Linked DNA regions of Allochromatium vinosum DSM 180. The main gene of each other region encodes a partner of the protein of the gene in region 2 in a complex. Links are inferred from orthologs where the notes say so. Each region holds a gene or a part of one and is shown on either strand. Other genes may lie near its edges.

Region 1 (6,231 bases), 2.5 Mb from region 2 along the record:
CGAGCGAACGCGCGCGGCTCTTGAGCGAAAGGTCTACACCCTCGCGCCGCGCCAGCTTGCAGGTCGGGCCTATGTAACGTGCCATGTGTCTTCCTGTTGAACTGTCGGACCGTCAGACGCGCCGCTTCTTGGGCGGGCGGCAGCCGTTGTGCGGGATGGGCGTCACGTCGGTGATGCTGGTGATCTTGAAACCGGCATTGTTGAGCGCGCGCACGGCGGACTCGCGTCCCGGTCCCGGCCCCTTGACGTTGACATCCAGGTTGCGCAGACCGTACTCCTTCGCGGCTTGACCAGCCTTGTCGGCGGCGACCTGTGCGGCAAAGGGCGTGCTCTTGCGCGAGCCGCGGAAACCCGAGCCGCCGGAGGTCGCCCAGGCCAGGGCATTGCCCTGCCGGTCGGTGATGGTAATGATAGTGTTGTTGAAGGAGGCATGGACGTGGGCGACCCCGTCCGCGACCTGCTTCTTGATTTTCTTCTTCGTGTTGCGAATCGGTTTAGCCATTCGACGTAATCCAGCTCATCTGGCCGAGCGCGAGCGCTTAGCGTTTGATCGGGCGACGCGGCCCCTTGCGGGTCCGGGCGTTGGTACGGGTGCGCTGACCGCGCAGCGGCAACCCGCGACGGTGACGGATGCCCCGGTAGCAGCCGAGATCCATCAGCCGCTTGATGTTCATCGACACCTCGCGCCGCAGATCGCCCTCGACCGAATACTTCGCGACCTCATTACGCAGCTTGTCGACTTCTTCTTCCGTGAGGCTCTGCACCTTGGTGGTACGCGCGATACCCGCTGCATCGCAAATCAGACCCGCACGGGTACGACCAATGCCATAGATCGCGGTCAACGCGATCACGGCGTGTTTTTTATCTGGGATGTTGACGCCGGCGATACGGGCCATGTTTACGAACCCCTTAGTCCTAAATGCTCAGCGGGTAAACCGCGCAGTATATCAAACAGTTTGTTCAGGTCAACCAAGGATCGATCAACCCTGGCGCTGCTTGTGACGCGGATCGGAACAGATCACACGCACCGAACCATTGCGCCGAATGATTCGGCAGTTTCTGCACAGCTTTTTGACGGATGCACGCACTTTCATGTTTTGTCTCCTGAACCGCGTCCACGTACGACAGGCGGTGTTTGCAATGAACCGACCGTCCGAGAGCGACTCCGGACGGTCGCCGCGCTGGACGCGGTCTACCAAGATTTGTTGACGGCTTCAGCGCAGCAGTCCGCCGCCCGGAGCCTTCAGATTGGCCTTCTTCATCAGCCCTTCGTACTGATGCGACATCAGATGCGCCTGCACCTGGGCCATGAAGTCCATGACCACGACCACCACGATCAGCAGCGAGGTACCGCCGAAGTAGAAGGGCACGTTGTAGCCGACGATCAGGAACTCCGGCAGCAGACAGACGGCGGTGATGTAGATGGCACCGGCGGCGGTCAGCCGGGTCATGACGCCATCGATGTACCGGGCCGTCTGCTCGCCCGGACGGATGCCCGGAATGAAGGCACCCGAGCGCTTCAGGTTGTCCGCTGTTTCCTTGGCGTTGAAGACCAACGCGGTGTAGAAGAAACAGAAGAAGATGATCGCCGAGGCATAAAGCAGCACATACACCGGCTCACCGGGCGCGAGCTTGGACGTGATGTCCGCGATCCAGCGCAGATCCTCGCTGCTGCCGAACCACTGACCGAGCGTGCCCGGAAACAGGATGATGCTGGAGGCGAAGATCGGCGGAATCACACCGGCCATGTTGAGCTTGAGCGGCAGGTGCGTGCTCTGTGCCTGCATCATCTTGCGCCCCTGCTGGCGGCGTGCATAGTTCACCGTGATACGCCGCTGACCGCGCTCGACGAAGACCACGAAGGCGGTCACGGCCAGCGCCATGGCAAACAGCGCCAGGACGGCCAGTGCGTTCATCTCACCGGTGCGCGCCAGCTCCAGCGTGCCGCCGAGCGCAGCTGGAAGACCGGCGACGATACCGCCAAAGATGATCATCGAGATGCCGTTGCCGATGCCGCGCTCGGTGATCTGCTCGCCGAGCCACATCAGGAACATAGTACCCGTCACCAGCGATACGGTCGCCGTGAACACGAAGCCCACGCCCGAGTGTGCCACCAGCGCCGAGCCGCCGGCCGTCTGCCCTTGCAGTGCCATCGAGATACCGATGGCCTGGAAGGTCGCCAGGAACACCGTGCCGTAGCGGGTGTACTGGGTGATCTTGCGCCGCCCGGCCTCGCCCTCTTTCTTCAGCTGCTCAAGCTGAGGCACCACCGCCGTCATCAACTGCACGATGATGGAGGCGGAGATGTAGGGCATGACGCCGAGTGCGAACAGACTCGCGCGCTCCAGAGCGCCACCCGAGAACATGTTGAACATGTCCAGGATGGAACCCTGGTTCTGGTCGAAGAGGATGGCCAGCGCCTCCGGATTCACACCCGGAACCGGGATGAAGGTACCGATGCGATAGACGAGCAAGGCCCCCAACAGGAACATCAGACGCCGACGCAACTCGGTCAACTGCCCCATCCCGCCGAGCGCCCCAGCCATGGATCCAGCGTTTTTAGCCATCCGTCTCAAACCCTTGGGTTAGTCTTCGATCGTGCCGCCGGCGGCCTCGATCGCGGCGCGCGCGCCCTTGGTCACGCCCAGACCACGGATGGTCAGGGCGCGCGTGACCTCGCCGGAGGCGATGATCTTGGCGCTCTTGACGACGCGATTGATCAGACCGGCTGCTCTGAGCGTCTCTAGGTCGACGACATCGCCCTCGACCAGGTTCAGCTCGGTCAGACGCACCTCGTCCTTCTCCAGCGACTTGCGCGAACGGAAGCCGACCTTGGGCAGACGGCGCTGCAAGGGCATCTGACCGCCCTCGAAGCCGACCTTGTGGAAACCGCCGGCACGGGCCTTCTGACCCTTGTGGCCGCGACCGCAGGTCTTGCCTAGGCCGCTGCCGATACCGCGACCGACGCGCTTGGCGGAGGGACGGCTGCCCGGATCGGGCCGCAGATCATTGAGTTTCATCTCAGGCTTCCTCCACGACCTTGACCATGTACTGCACGGCGTTGACCATGCCGCGCGTACAGGGCGTATCCTCGACCTCGACGACCTGGTGCATGCGACGCAGCCCCAGACCGCGCACGCAGGCCTGATGACGCTTGAGGCGCCCGTGCACGCTGCGCACCAGCTTGACCTTCATCATTTTCTTGTCGGACATCGCTTACCCCAGGATCTCTTCGACGCTCTTGCCGCGCTTGGCGGCAACGGTCGCCGGATCGCTCATGGCGCGCAGACCATTGACGGTGGCGCGCACGACGTTGATCGGGTTGTTGGTGCCGATGCACTTGGCGAGCACGTTCTGCACGCCCAGCACCTCGAACACGGCACGCATGGCGCCGCCGGCGATGATTCCGGTACCCTCGGAGGCCGGCTGCATGAAGACCTTGGCCGCACCGTGCTTGCCCTGCAAGGGATATTGCAGGGTCGAGCCGTTGAGCTTGACCTCGATCATGTTCTTGCGCGCGTTCTCCATCGCCTTCTGGATCGCGATCGGCACCTCACGCGCCTTGCCGCGACCGAAGCCGACCCGGCCCTTGCCGTCGCCGACCACAGTCAGGGCGGCGAAACCGAACTGACGGCCACCCTTGACCACCTTGGCGACACGATTGACCGCCACCAGCTTTTCGAGGAGATCGTCGCCTTCCACTTTTGGATTGAAGTTTGCCATTGCTCGCTCCCCTAGAATTTCAATCCGCCTTCACGCGCGGCATCCGCCAGCGCCTTGAGACGGCCGTGATAACGGAAGCCGGAACGGTCGAAGGCGACTGTCTCGACACCAGCGGCCAGAGCGCGCTCGGCGATTGCCTTGCCGATGACGGTGGCAGCGGCGATGTTGGCCTTGTTGCCCGTGATCTGCTCGGCCAGCGCCTTCTCGACGGTCGAGGCACTGGCGAGCACGCGGTCGCCGGTCTCGCCGGGCGCGATGATCTGGGCATAGGTGTGGCGCGGCGTGCGATGCACGCACAGCCGGTAGGCGCCAAGCTCGCGAATTTTGGCGCGGGCCCGCGTCGCACGACGCAGGCGAGCCTGTTTCTTGTCCATCGTTGAGACCCCTTATTTCTTCTTGGCTTCCTTACGCAGGACGTTCTCGTCCGCGTAACGAACACCCTTGCCCTTGTACGGCTCCGGCGGACGATAAGCCCGGATCTCGGAGGCGACCTGACCGACCTGCTGCTTGTCGGCGCCCGACACCAGGATCTCGGTCTGACTGGGGGTCTCGATCGTGATGCCCTTCGGCACCGGATAGTCGACCGGATGTGAGAAGCCCAGGCTGAGGTTGAGCACGTCGCCCTTGGCCTGCGCGCGATAACCGACGCCGACCAGGGTCAGCTTGCGCGTGAAGCCGGCGCCGCAGCCGGTGACCATGTTGTTGAGCAGCGCACGGGTGGTGCCGGCCATGGCCCAGGCTTCGGTCTGGCCCTCGGCGGGCGCGACCCGGATCTCGCCGTTCTCTTCGCAGACGCGAACGGTCGGATGGACACACCAGTCCAGGGCGCCTTTCGGACCCTTGACCTTGACGTCCTGACCGCTGATCTCGACGGTGACGCCCTTGGGCAGCTTGATGGGAGCTTTTGCAACACGTGACATCGTAGTCTCCCCTTAAGCGACGTAGGCGATGATCTCGCCGCCGTGTCCGGCCTGACGGGCCGCGCGGTCGGTCATCAGACCCTTGGAGGTGGAGACGATGGCGATGCCGAGCCCGGCCCAGACCTTGGGCAGCTCGTCCTTGCCGCGATAGATGCGCAGTCCGGGGCGCGAAACGCGCTTGAGGAACTCGATCACGGGCTTGCCGCGATAATACTTGAGCTTGATGACCAGCTCGGGCTTGCCACCCTTGGCTTCGACCATGGCGTCGGCGATGTAGCCTTCTTCTTTAAGCAGATTCGCGATGGCGACTTTCTGCTTTGAAGACGGCATCACGATCGTGATCTTACCGCGCTGCTGGCCGTTGCGGATGCGTGTCAGCATATCCGCAATCGGATCCGACATACTCATTGGCTTCTCCGTGGGTCAGGCCGTCGTTGCGACGCGATACCCGGTAGGTTGAAAAACGTGTGGCTGAACTTACCAGCTCGCCTTGACGACGCCGGGGACGTCCCCGCGCATCACGGCCTCGCGCAGCTTGTTGCGCGACAGGCCGAACTTGCGATAGACCGCGTGCGGACGACCGCTGACGCGGCAGCGACGCTGCTGGCGCGTCGGGCCGGCATCGCGCGGCAGCTTCTGCAGCTTCGCCAGCGCTTCGTCGATCTGCTCGGAACTCGCGCTGCGATCATTGATTACGGCCTTGAGGGCCGCGCGCTTAGCGCTGAACTGGGCTGCGATCTCGGTGCGCTTGCGGTCGCGCGCAATCATGCTCTTCTTCGCCATGGGGCTCTACCTTAGGTTCGGAACGGAAAATTGAAGGCCGCGAGCAGGGCACGTCCTTCTTCGTCCGTCCGCGCCGTGGTCGTAATGGTGATGTCGAGTCCGCGCAGCGCATCGATCTTGTCGTAATCGATCTCGGGGAACATGATCTGCTCACGCACGCCCATGGAATAGTTGCCGCGGCCATCGAAGGACTTGGCACTCAGACCGCGGAAGTCGCGGATACGCGGGATCGAGACACTGATCAGGCGATCGAGGAACTCGTACATGCGCTCGCGACGCAGCGTGACCTTGCAGCCGATCGGCCAGCCTTCGCGGATCTTGAACCCGGCGACCGATTTGCGGGCGTAGGTCACGATCGGCTGCTGACCGGCGATGGCGCGCAGATCGGCGACGGCATTGTCCATGACCTTCTTGTCGGCCACGGCCTCGCCCACGCCCATGTTGAGTGTGATCTTCTCGATCTTGGGCACCTGCATCACGCTCTGGTAGCCGAAATGCTCCTTGAGCTGAGGAACGATGCGCTCTTTGTATTCAGTCTGTAATCTGGACATCTCGCTTCACCCGGTCAGACGTCGACGACTTCGTCGTTGGACTTGAACACACGCACCTTGCGCCCGTCTTCCAGGGTCTTGAAGCCGACTCGGTCGGCCGCACCCTTGATCGGGTTGTAGAGCCCGACATTGGAGACGTGGATCGGCATCGCCTTGTCGATGATGCCGCCCGGCGCTCCGGCTTGCGGATTGCCTTTCTGGTGCTTGCGGGCGATGTTGATGTTCTCGACGACGACGTGATTCTCGTCGACTAC
Region 2 (6,636 bases):
GCTTCGGGCGACTCGCCCGGTTCCAGCTTGCCGCCCGGAAACTCCCAGAGTCCGCCCTGATGCACATGATCGGGGCGCTTGCCGACCAGGATGCGCCCGCTCGCGTCGGCGATGGCGCCGGCCATGACATGGATGATTTCAGGCATGGGCGCGACTCCAGAGCGTCCGTCAGACGGCCGAAGCCGCGCCCATTCCGCGATCAACTCCGATATTCGGCGTTGATGCGCACATAGTCGTAGGAGAAGTCGCAGGTGAGCACTTCGGCGTCCACCGTGCCGCGACCGAGCGCGACCCGGATCAGGATCTCGGACTCGGCCATGACAGCAGCGCCGGCCTGTTCGGTGTAATCCGCCGCGCGACCGCCCGCTTCGACGATGCGCACCTCGCCGAGCCAGATGTCGACATCCTCGATGACTAGATTCTCGACACCGGCCCGCCCCACGGCGGCCAGAATCCGCCCCCAGTTGGGATCGGAGGCGAAGAGCGCGGTCTTGACCAGCGGCGAGTGGGCGATGGTATAGGCCACGCGCCGTGCCTCGTCGCGATCGCGCGCCTGCTCGACGCGCACCGTCACCAGCTTGGTCGCGCCCTCGCCGTCGCGCACGATGGCGGTGGCCAGTTCGACGCAGACCGACTCGACCGCCGCTTGCAGGGCCGCATAGTCAGTGCTGGTCTCATCGACGATGGGCGCATTGCCGAGCGCCCCGGTCGCGGCCAACACGCAGGCATCGTTGGTCGAGGTGTCGCCGTCGATGCTGATGGCATTGAACGAGCGATCGGCCGCCGCCTTGAGACAGCCTTGCAGCACCTCGGGCGCCACGGCGGCATCGGTGGCGATGAAGGCGAGCATGGTCGCCATGTCGGGACAGATCATGCCCGCGCCCTTGGCGATGCCGGTGATGGTCGCCTGACGCCCGTCGATCTCAAAGGTCCGCGAGCAGAGCTTCGGCACGGTGTCCGTGGTCATGATGGCGCGCGCCGCGTCCGGCCAGGCCGCCGCCTCGAACCGCTCCAGAAGTGCCGGCATGGCGGCTTCGAACCGCGCGACCGGCAGCGGCTCGCCGATCACGCCGGTCGAGAAGGGCAAGACCTCCTCGGGCCGACAGCCCGCCGCCTCGGCGAGCGCGGCGCAGCAGGCGCGCGTGTCGTCGAGTCCGCGCGCGCCGGTGCCGGCATTGGCGTTACCCGAGTTGACGAGCAGATAACGCGGCGCGGTCTGGCTCAGATGATGACGCGCCAGCATCACCGGCGCAGCACAGAAGGCATTGCGGGTGAAGACGGCGGCGGTCGTCGCGCCTGGAGCCAATTCGAGCGCAAGCAGATCGTCGCGCCCCTGATAGCGGATACCCGCCCCAATGGTCGCCAGACGCACGCCCGGAACCGGGAGAAAGGACAACTCGGTCTTGTTCTCGCTCATGACGTCATACGCCCTTCAGTCGACCTTGCCGCAGCACTGCTTGTATTTCTTGCCCGAACCACAGGGACAGGGTTCGTTGCGCCCGACCTTGCGCCCGTCGCGCACATAGGGATGATGATCCTCTTCGGCCCGACTCCGGCCACCCGTCGACTCGGACGACTCCTCGTCACCCTCGCCGAAGCCCTCGAAGACATCGTGCTTGAACTCGAACCCCTTGGGCGCGGGTTCCGGCGTGCGCCGAGCCGCGAAGTCGGCCTCCACACCGGCCTGGATCTCCAGCTTGGCGAGCGTCGTCACCACATCCTGCTTGATACCCGCAAGCATGGCCGAGAACATCAGGAACGCCTCGCGCTTGTACTCCTGCTTGGGGTTCTTCTGCGCATAACCGCGCAGATGGATACCCTGGCGCAGATAGTCCATCGCGGCCAGGTGGTCCTTCCAGTGGCTGTCGAGCGTCTGGAGCATGACCGCGCGCTCGACCTGGCGCATATTGGCCGTACCGATCAGATTCTCGCGTTCCTGGTAGCGCTGAGCCAGCGCGTCCTGAATGCGGCGGCGCAGGGTCTCCTCGTGCAGGTCGTGATCCTGGTCGAGCCAGCTCTGGATCGGCCAGTCACCGCCGAAGTGCTCGACGAGCGCCTCTGAGAGTCCGGCGATGTTCCACTGCTCCTCCAGGCTGTCGGGCGGAATATAGATGTCGATCAGCCCCTTGAGCACGTCGGCGCGCATGGCCTCGACGGTCTCGGAGACGTCGAGCGCATCCATCAGATCGCGGCGCTGACGATAGATGACCTTACGCTGATCGTTGGCGACATCGTCGTATTCGAGCAGCTGCTTGCGAATGTCGAAGTTGCGACCCTCGACCTTGCGTTGGGCGTTCTCGATCGCCTTGGTCACCCAGGGATGCTCGATGGCCTCGCCCTTCTGCATCCCGAGGCGCTGCATCATCTTGCCGACCCGGTCGGAGGCGAAGATACGCATCAGGTTGTCTTCGAGCGACAGATAGAAGCGCGAGGAGCCGGGATCGCCCTGACGCCCCGAACGGCCGCGCAACTGGTTGTCGATACGCCGCGACTCGTGACGCTCGGTACCGACCACATGCAGACCGCCGGCCTGGATGACCTGCTCGTGACGCGCCTTCCAGGCCGCGCGCAGTGCCGCGTGATCGGCGTTCGGGCCAGCCTCTTCCAGCTCGGCCTCCAGATTGCCGCCGAGCACGATGTCGGTCCCGCGACCGGCCATGTTGGTGGCGATGGTCACGGCACCCGGACGTCCGGCCTGGGCGATGATGCCGGCCTCGCGTTCGTGCTGCTTGGCGTTGAGCACCTCGTGGGCGATGCCGGCCTTCTTGAGCAGACCCGAGACCAGCTCGGAGGTCTCGATCGAGGCCGTACCGACCAGCACCGGCTGACCGCGCTGCACGCAGTCCTGCACATCGGCGATGATCGCCTCGTATTTCTCCTGCGGGGTCAGATAGACCAGATCGCCGCGATCGTCGCGCACCATCGGCTGGTTGGTCGGGATGACGACGACCTCCAGGCCGTAGATCTGCTGGAACTCGAACGCCTCGGTATCCGCCGTGCCGGTCATGCCCGAGAGCTTGGGATAGAGCCGGAACAGGTTCTGGAAGGTGATCGAGGCCATGGTCTGGTTCTCGGGCTGGATCGGCACCCCTTCCTTGGCCTCGACCGCCTGATGCAGACCTTCCGACCAGCGCCGTCCGGGCATGGTGCGCCCGGTGAACTCGTCGACGATGATGACCTGACCGTCGCGCACGATGTACTCGACGTTCTTCTGGAACAGCGTGTGGGCGCGCAGGGCGGCATAGACATGGTGCATGAGCACGATGTTGCCCGGATCGTAGAGTCCGTCGCCCTCTTCCAGCAGACCGATCTCGACGAGCATCTGCTCGACCTTCTCGTGCCCTTCTTCACTCAGATAGACCTGACGGACCTTCTCGTCGACCGAGAAATCGCCCGGCCCGAAGTCCGGCTGGCCCTCTTCGTTGGTGATGGGCGCCTGACGGGTGAGCCTGGGGATGAGCGTGTCGATCTGCTTGTAGAGATCCGTGCTGCCCTCGGACGGCCCCGAGATGATGAGCGGCGTGCGCGCCTCGTCGATCAGGATGGAGTCGACCTCGTCGACGATGGCGTAGAACGGATCGCGCTGCACACGCTGCTCGGGCGTGAACGCCATGTTGTCGCGCAGATAGTCGAAGCCGTATTCGTTGTTGGTGCCGTAGGTGATGTCGGCGCCATAGGTCTCGCGCCGGGTGCAGGGGCGCAGATGACGATGGCCCTGACCGGCCTCCAGCTCGAACTCGGGATCGAACAGATAGGAGGCCATGTCCGGCCCCAGTCCGCCCGAGGAATTGATGACGCCAACCGACAGCCCCAGGAAGTGATAGAGCCGCCCCATCCAGGCCGCGTCGCGCCGTGCCAGATAATCGTTGACGGTGACGACGTGCACGCCCTGGCCGGGCAGCGCGTTGAGATAGGCCGCCAGCGTGGCCACCAGGGTCTTGCCCTCACCGGTGCGCATCTCGGCGATCTTGCCGCTGTTGAGCACCATGCCGCCGACGAGCTGCACATCGAAGTGCCGCATCCCGAGCACGCGCTTGCCGGCCTCGCGCACGACCCCGAAGGCTTCGGGCAGCAGATCGTCGAGCGTCGTGCCCCCGGCCAGACGCTCGCGGAACTCGACGGTCTTGGCCGCGAGTGCCTGATCCGAGAGCTGCGCCAGTTCGGGCTCGAGCGCGTTGATGCGCGCCACCGTCTTCATCAGTGATTTGACCAGCCGCTCGTTGCGGCTGCCGAAGAGCTTCTTGAATGGATTGAACATCGCGGGATTCTTTAAGAGAGCCTGACGCGGAAAGCGGCGGATGATAACGGATTTCGCTGCGAACCGCGTCTGGGAATGCGCCCGAGGCGCGGGCGTTTGGCCGTGGAGACAGTCGGTCAGCGCAGCACGTCGGCCCTGGCGAGACGCTGGGCCGGCTGGCTACGCAGATAGGGCATGGGATCGACCGCCCGTCCGTTGCGGATCACCTCGAAATGCACATGCGGTCCGGTCGCCGTCCCGGTCGAGCCGACGGTCGCGATCTGCTGGCCCTGCCGGATCAGATCACCCTCACGGACCAGATTGGCGGTATTGTGCGCATAGCGCGTCACCAAGCCATCGCGATGACGGATGTCGACCAGATTGCCGTAGCCATTGCGACGCCCGCTGAAGACCACGAGACCATCGGCAACGGCCAGGATGGGGGAGCCGCGCTTGGTGGCGAAATCGACGCCCTCATGGAACTGACGCGTATTGCGAACCGGATGCACCCGGACGCCATAGGGGGAGCTGATGTAGCCGGAACGCACCGGCCAGCCGCCAAGTTGCGCGCCGGCGGCCCTCGGCTGCTGTTCCAGAACCCGGTCGGCGAGCCGGTCGAGCTTGCGCTCACGATCCTGCACCAGCACCACGAGCGTCGACAATTCGTCGGCCAGCTCCTTGATGGTGTAATCGCGGGCCATGGCCGTCTCGGGACCACCGCGCGGCGGTGCGTTCACGAAGTCGAACTCATCGGGATCGAGTCCCGAGACCTGGACCAGACGCTCGCCGAGCGCATTGATCCGCAGGAGTTCGGCCTGCATTTCGCCCAAACGGGCGGCAATGGCGCCGATCTCGCCGGAATCCGTTACCGACGGGTTGACGGGCACGGTTTCCATGGCGATGCTAGTGCGACCGGGTGCGCCGGCGCGATCACCGATCCAGAATCCGAATCCAACCCCGGCCAGGGCAAAACTGGAGACGGCCGAGAGCATGACCAGAGTCTGGCCGCGTTGAGTTTTTTTGCGAGCGATGTGGGGCATGACTGATCTCTTCTACTGGTCAGGCTCGACGCCAGGCGCGGCCGACGTCGGGCATGGCCCCGAGTCCCGTCCAGCTCCACAGGGGCGGGCGATACGACGGGTCGGTCTCGGGAAGTGTGGGAGAGGCTTGAGCGAAAAGAGGATGTTGCGATGAGACTGCGTTTTCGACACATCCGTGATCACCTGAGTCATCACGGATTCGCGCGCGAACGGCTCGAACAGGACCGACGCGAACAGACGCTCGTCGCCGAGATTCGGGCGCTTCTGCCTGGAAAGCTTGGCGCGCACTGCCTGGACCTGAGAATCGCCGATGGTCGCCTGACCCTGTTTCTCGATTCAACGGCATGGCTGACGCGCGCACGTTTTTTAGCGGGTGAGATTTTGACATCGCTGAAATCTTACCACGTCGACGCGGTCGGATTTCAGGTCAGACTGCCGGAGCGCGAATCGCCCAGGCGGGACGTAGCGAGCCGGCGTGCCCAGCTGTCGGAGACGGCGACGAGACATCTGCTCGAGGCGGCGGACCATCAGCGCGATCCATGCCTGAGCGAGGCACTCAGGCGACTCGCGCGGCATGGTCCGCGCGCGACGCCCGAGGGGCTGGATTGATCAGAGCGCCGGCACCGGCTGGGCATAACAGATCGGCGCGGCGGCAGAGTCCTCGAACACGACCTCTTCCCAGGCCGCTTCCTCGGCGACGAGTGCACGCAGCAGCAGATTGTTGAGCGCATGTCCGGACTTGTGGCCCTCGAAGGCGCCGATCAGGGTATGGCCCAGCAGATAGAGGTCGCCGATGGCATCCAGAATCTTGTGCCGGACGAATTCGTCTTCGTAGCGCAGACCCTCCTCGTTGAGGATGCGGTACTCATCGACCACCACGGCATTGTCCAGACTGCCGCCAAGGGCCAGATTCTGCTGGCGCAGCGCCTCGATGTCGCGCAGGAAACCGAAGGTCCGGGCCCGACTCAGCTCACGCACGAAGGACGCGGTCGAGAAATCGATCTCGGCCTGATTCGAGCGCGCCTGGAAGGCTGGATGGTCGAACTCGATCGAGAAGTTCACCTTGAAGCCGTCATAGGGCGTGAAGCGCGCGAACTTGTCGCCGTCGCGGACCTCGACCGGGCGCTTGATGCGGATGAAGCGCTTGGCCTTGGACTGCTCCTCGATCCCCGCCGATTGCAGCAGAAAGACGAAGGGCGCAGCGCTGCCGTCCATGATCGGCACCTCGGCGGCGGCCAGATCCACATAGGCGTTGTCGATCCCCAGACCGGCGAAGGCCGAGAGCAGGTGCTCGATGGTCGAGACCCGCACATCGCCATTGACCAGGGTGGTCGACAACCGCGTATCGCCGACGTTGAA

Evidence for each region.
Region 1: the proteins of secA (region 2) and secY are in contact, whole or in part, in a crystal structure (PDB 3DIN), measured with the Thermotoga maritima proteins. The link is inferred for Allochromatium vinosum DSM 180 from one-to-one orthologs. Residues at the interface, in WP_004082002.1 of Thermotoga maritima: Glu261, Ala262, Arg263, Lys300, Ala301, Arg302, Thr303, Ile304, Ile305, Leu323, Tyr324, Asp325, Pro326, Val329, Ser330, Tyr333, Ile336, Lys340, Phe345, Val349, Glu363, Phe364, Tyr374, Ser375, Gly376, Gly377, Glu393, Ile395, Thr482, Ser483; in WP_004081795.1 of Thermotoga maritima: Glu108, Gly109, Glu110, Glu111, Ala236, Glu237, Arg238, Arg239, Ile240, Thr241, Ile242, Gln243, Tyr244, Ala245, Arg246, Arg247, Val248, Thr249, Gly250, Arg251, Arg252, Val253, Tyr254, Gly256, Ala257, Ser258, Thr259, Tyr260, Leu261, Pro262.

The regions. Positions count from the first base shown.
Region 1 is NC_013851.1:2,668,262-2,674,492, forward strand. What follows is about bases 392-3,360. They hold secY (preprotein translocase subunit SecY), read right to left. Parts: upstream 2,568-3,360; coding sequence 1,215-2,567; downstream 392-1,214. Other genes in these bases: rpsK (30S ribosomal protein S11), read right to left, coding at 392-502; rpsM (30S ribosomal protein S13), read right to left, coding at 540-896; rpmJ (50S ribosomal protein L36), read right to left, coding at 981-1,094; rplO (50S ribosomal protein L15), read right to left, coding at 2,586-3,020; rpmD (50S ribosomal protein L30), read right to left, coding at 3,022-3,213. In the rest of the region: rpsD (30S ribosomal protein S4), read right to left, coding at 1-85; more of rpsK, read right to left, coding at 113-391; more of rpsE, read right to left, coding at 3,361-3,723; rplR (50S ribosomal protein L18), read right to left, coding at 3,735-4,097; rplF (50S ribosomal protein L6), read right to left, coding at 4,110-4,643; rpsH (30S ribosomal protein S8), read right to left, coding at 4,656-5,051; rpsN (30S ribosomal protein S14), read right to left, coding at 5,121-5,426; rplE (50S ribosomal protein L5), read right to left, coding at 5,438-5,977; rplX (50S ribosomal protein L24), read right to left, coding at 5,992-6,231. UniProt on the Escherichia coli protein: The central subunit of the protein translocation channel SecYEG. Consists of two halves formed by TMs 1-5 and 6-10.
Region 2 is NC_013851.1:147,835-154,470, reverse strand. What follows is about bases 1,233-4,606. They hold secA (preprotein translocase subunit SecA), read right to left. Parts: upstream 4,259-4,606; coding sequence 1,433-4,258; downstream 1,233-1,432. Other genes in these bases: ALVIN_RS00715 (M23 family metallopeptidase), read right to left, coding at 4,375-4,606; argJ (bifunctional glutamate N-acetyltransferase/amino-acid acetyltransferase ArgJ), read right to left, coding at 1,233-1,417. Outside these bases: ALVIN_RS00730 (Nudix family hydrolase), read right to left, coding at 1-146; more of argJ, read right to left, coding at 200-1,232; more of ALVIN_RS00715, read right to left, coding at 4,607-5,277; ALVIN_RS00710 (DciA family protein), read left to right, coding at 5,428-5,886; lpxC (UDP-3-O-acyl-N-acetylglucosamine deacetylase), read right to left, coding at 5,887-6,636. UniProt on the Escherichia coli protein: Required for protein export, interacts with the SecYEG preprotein conducting channel.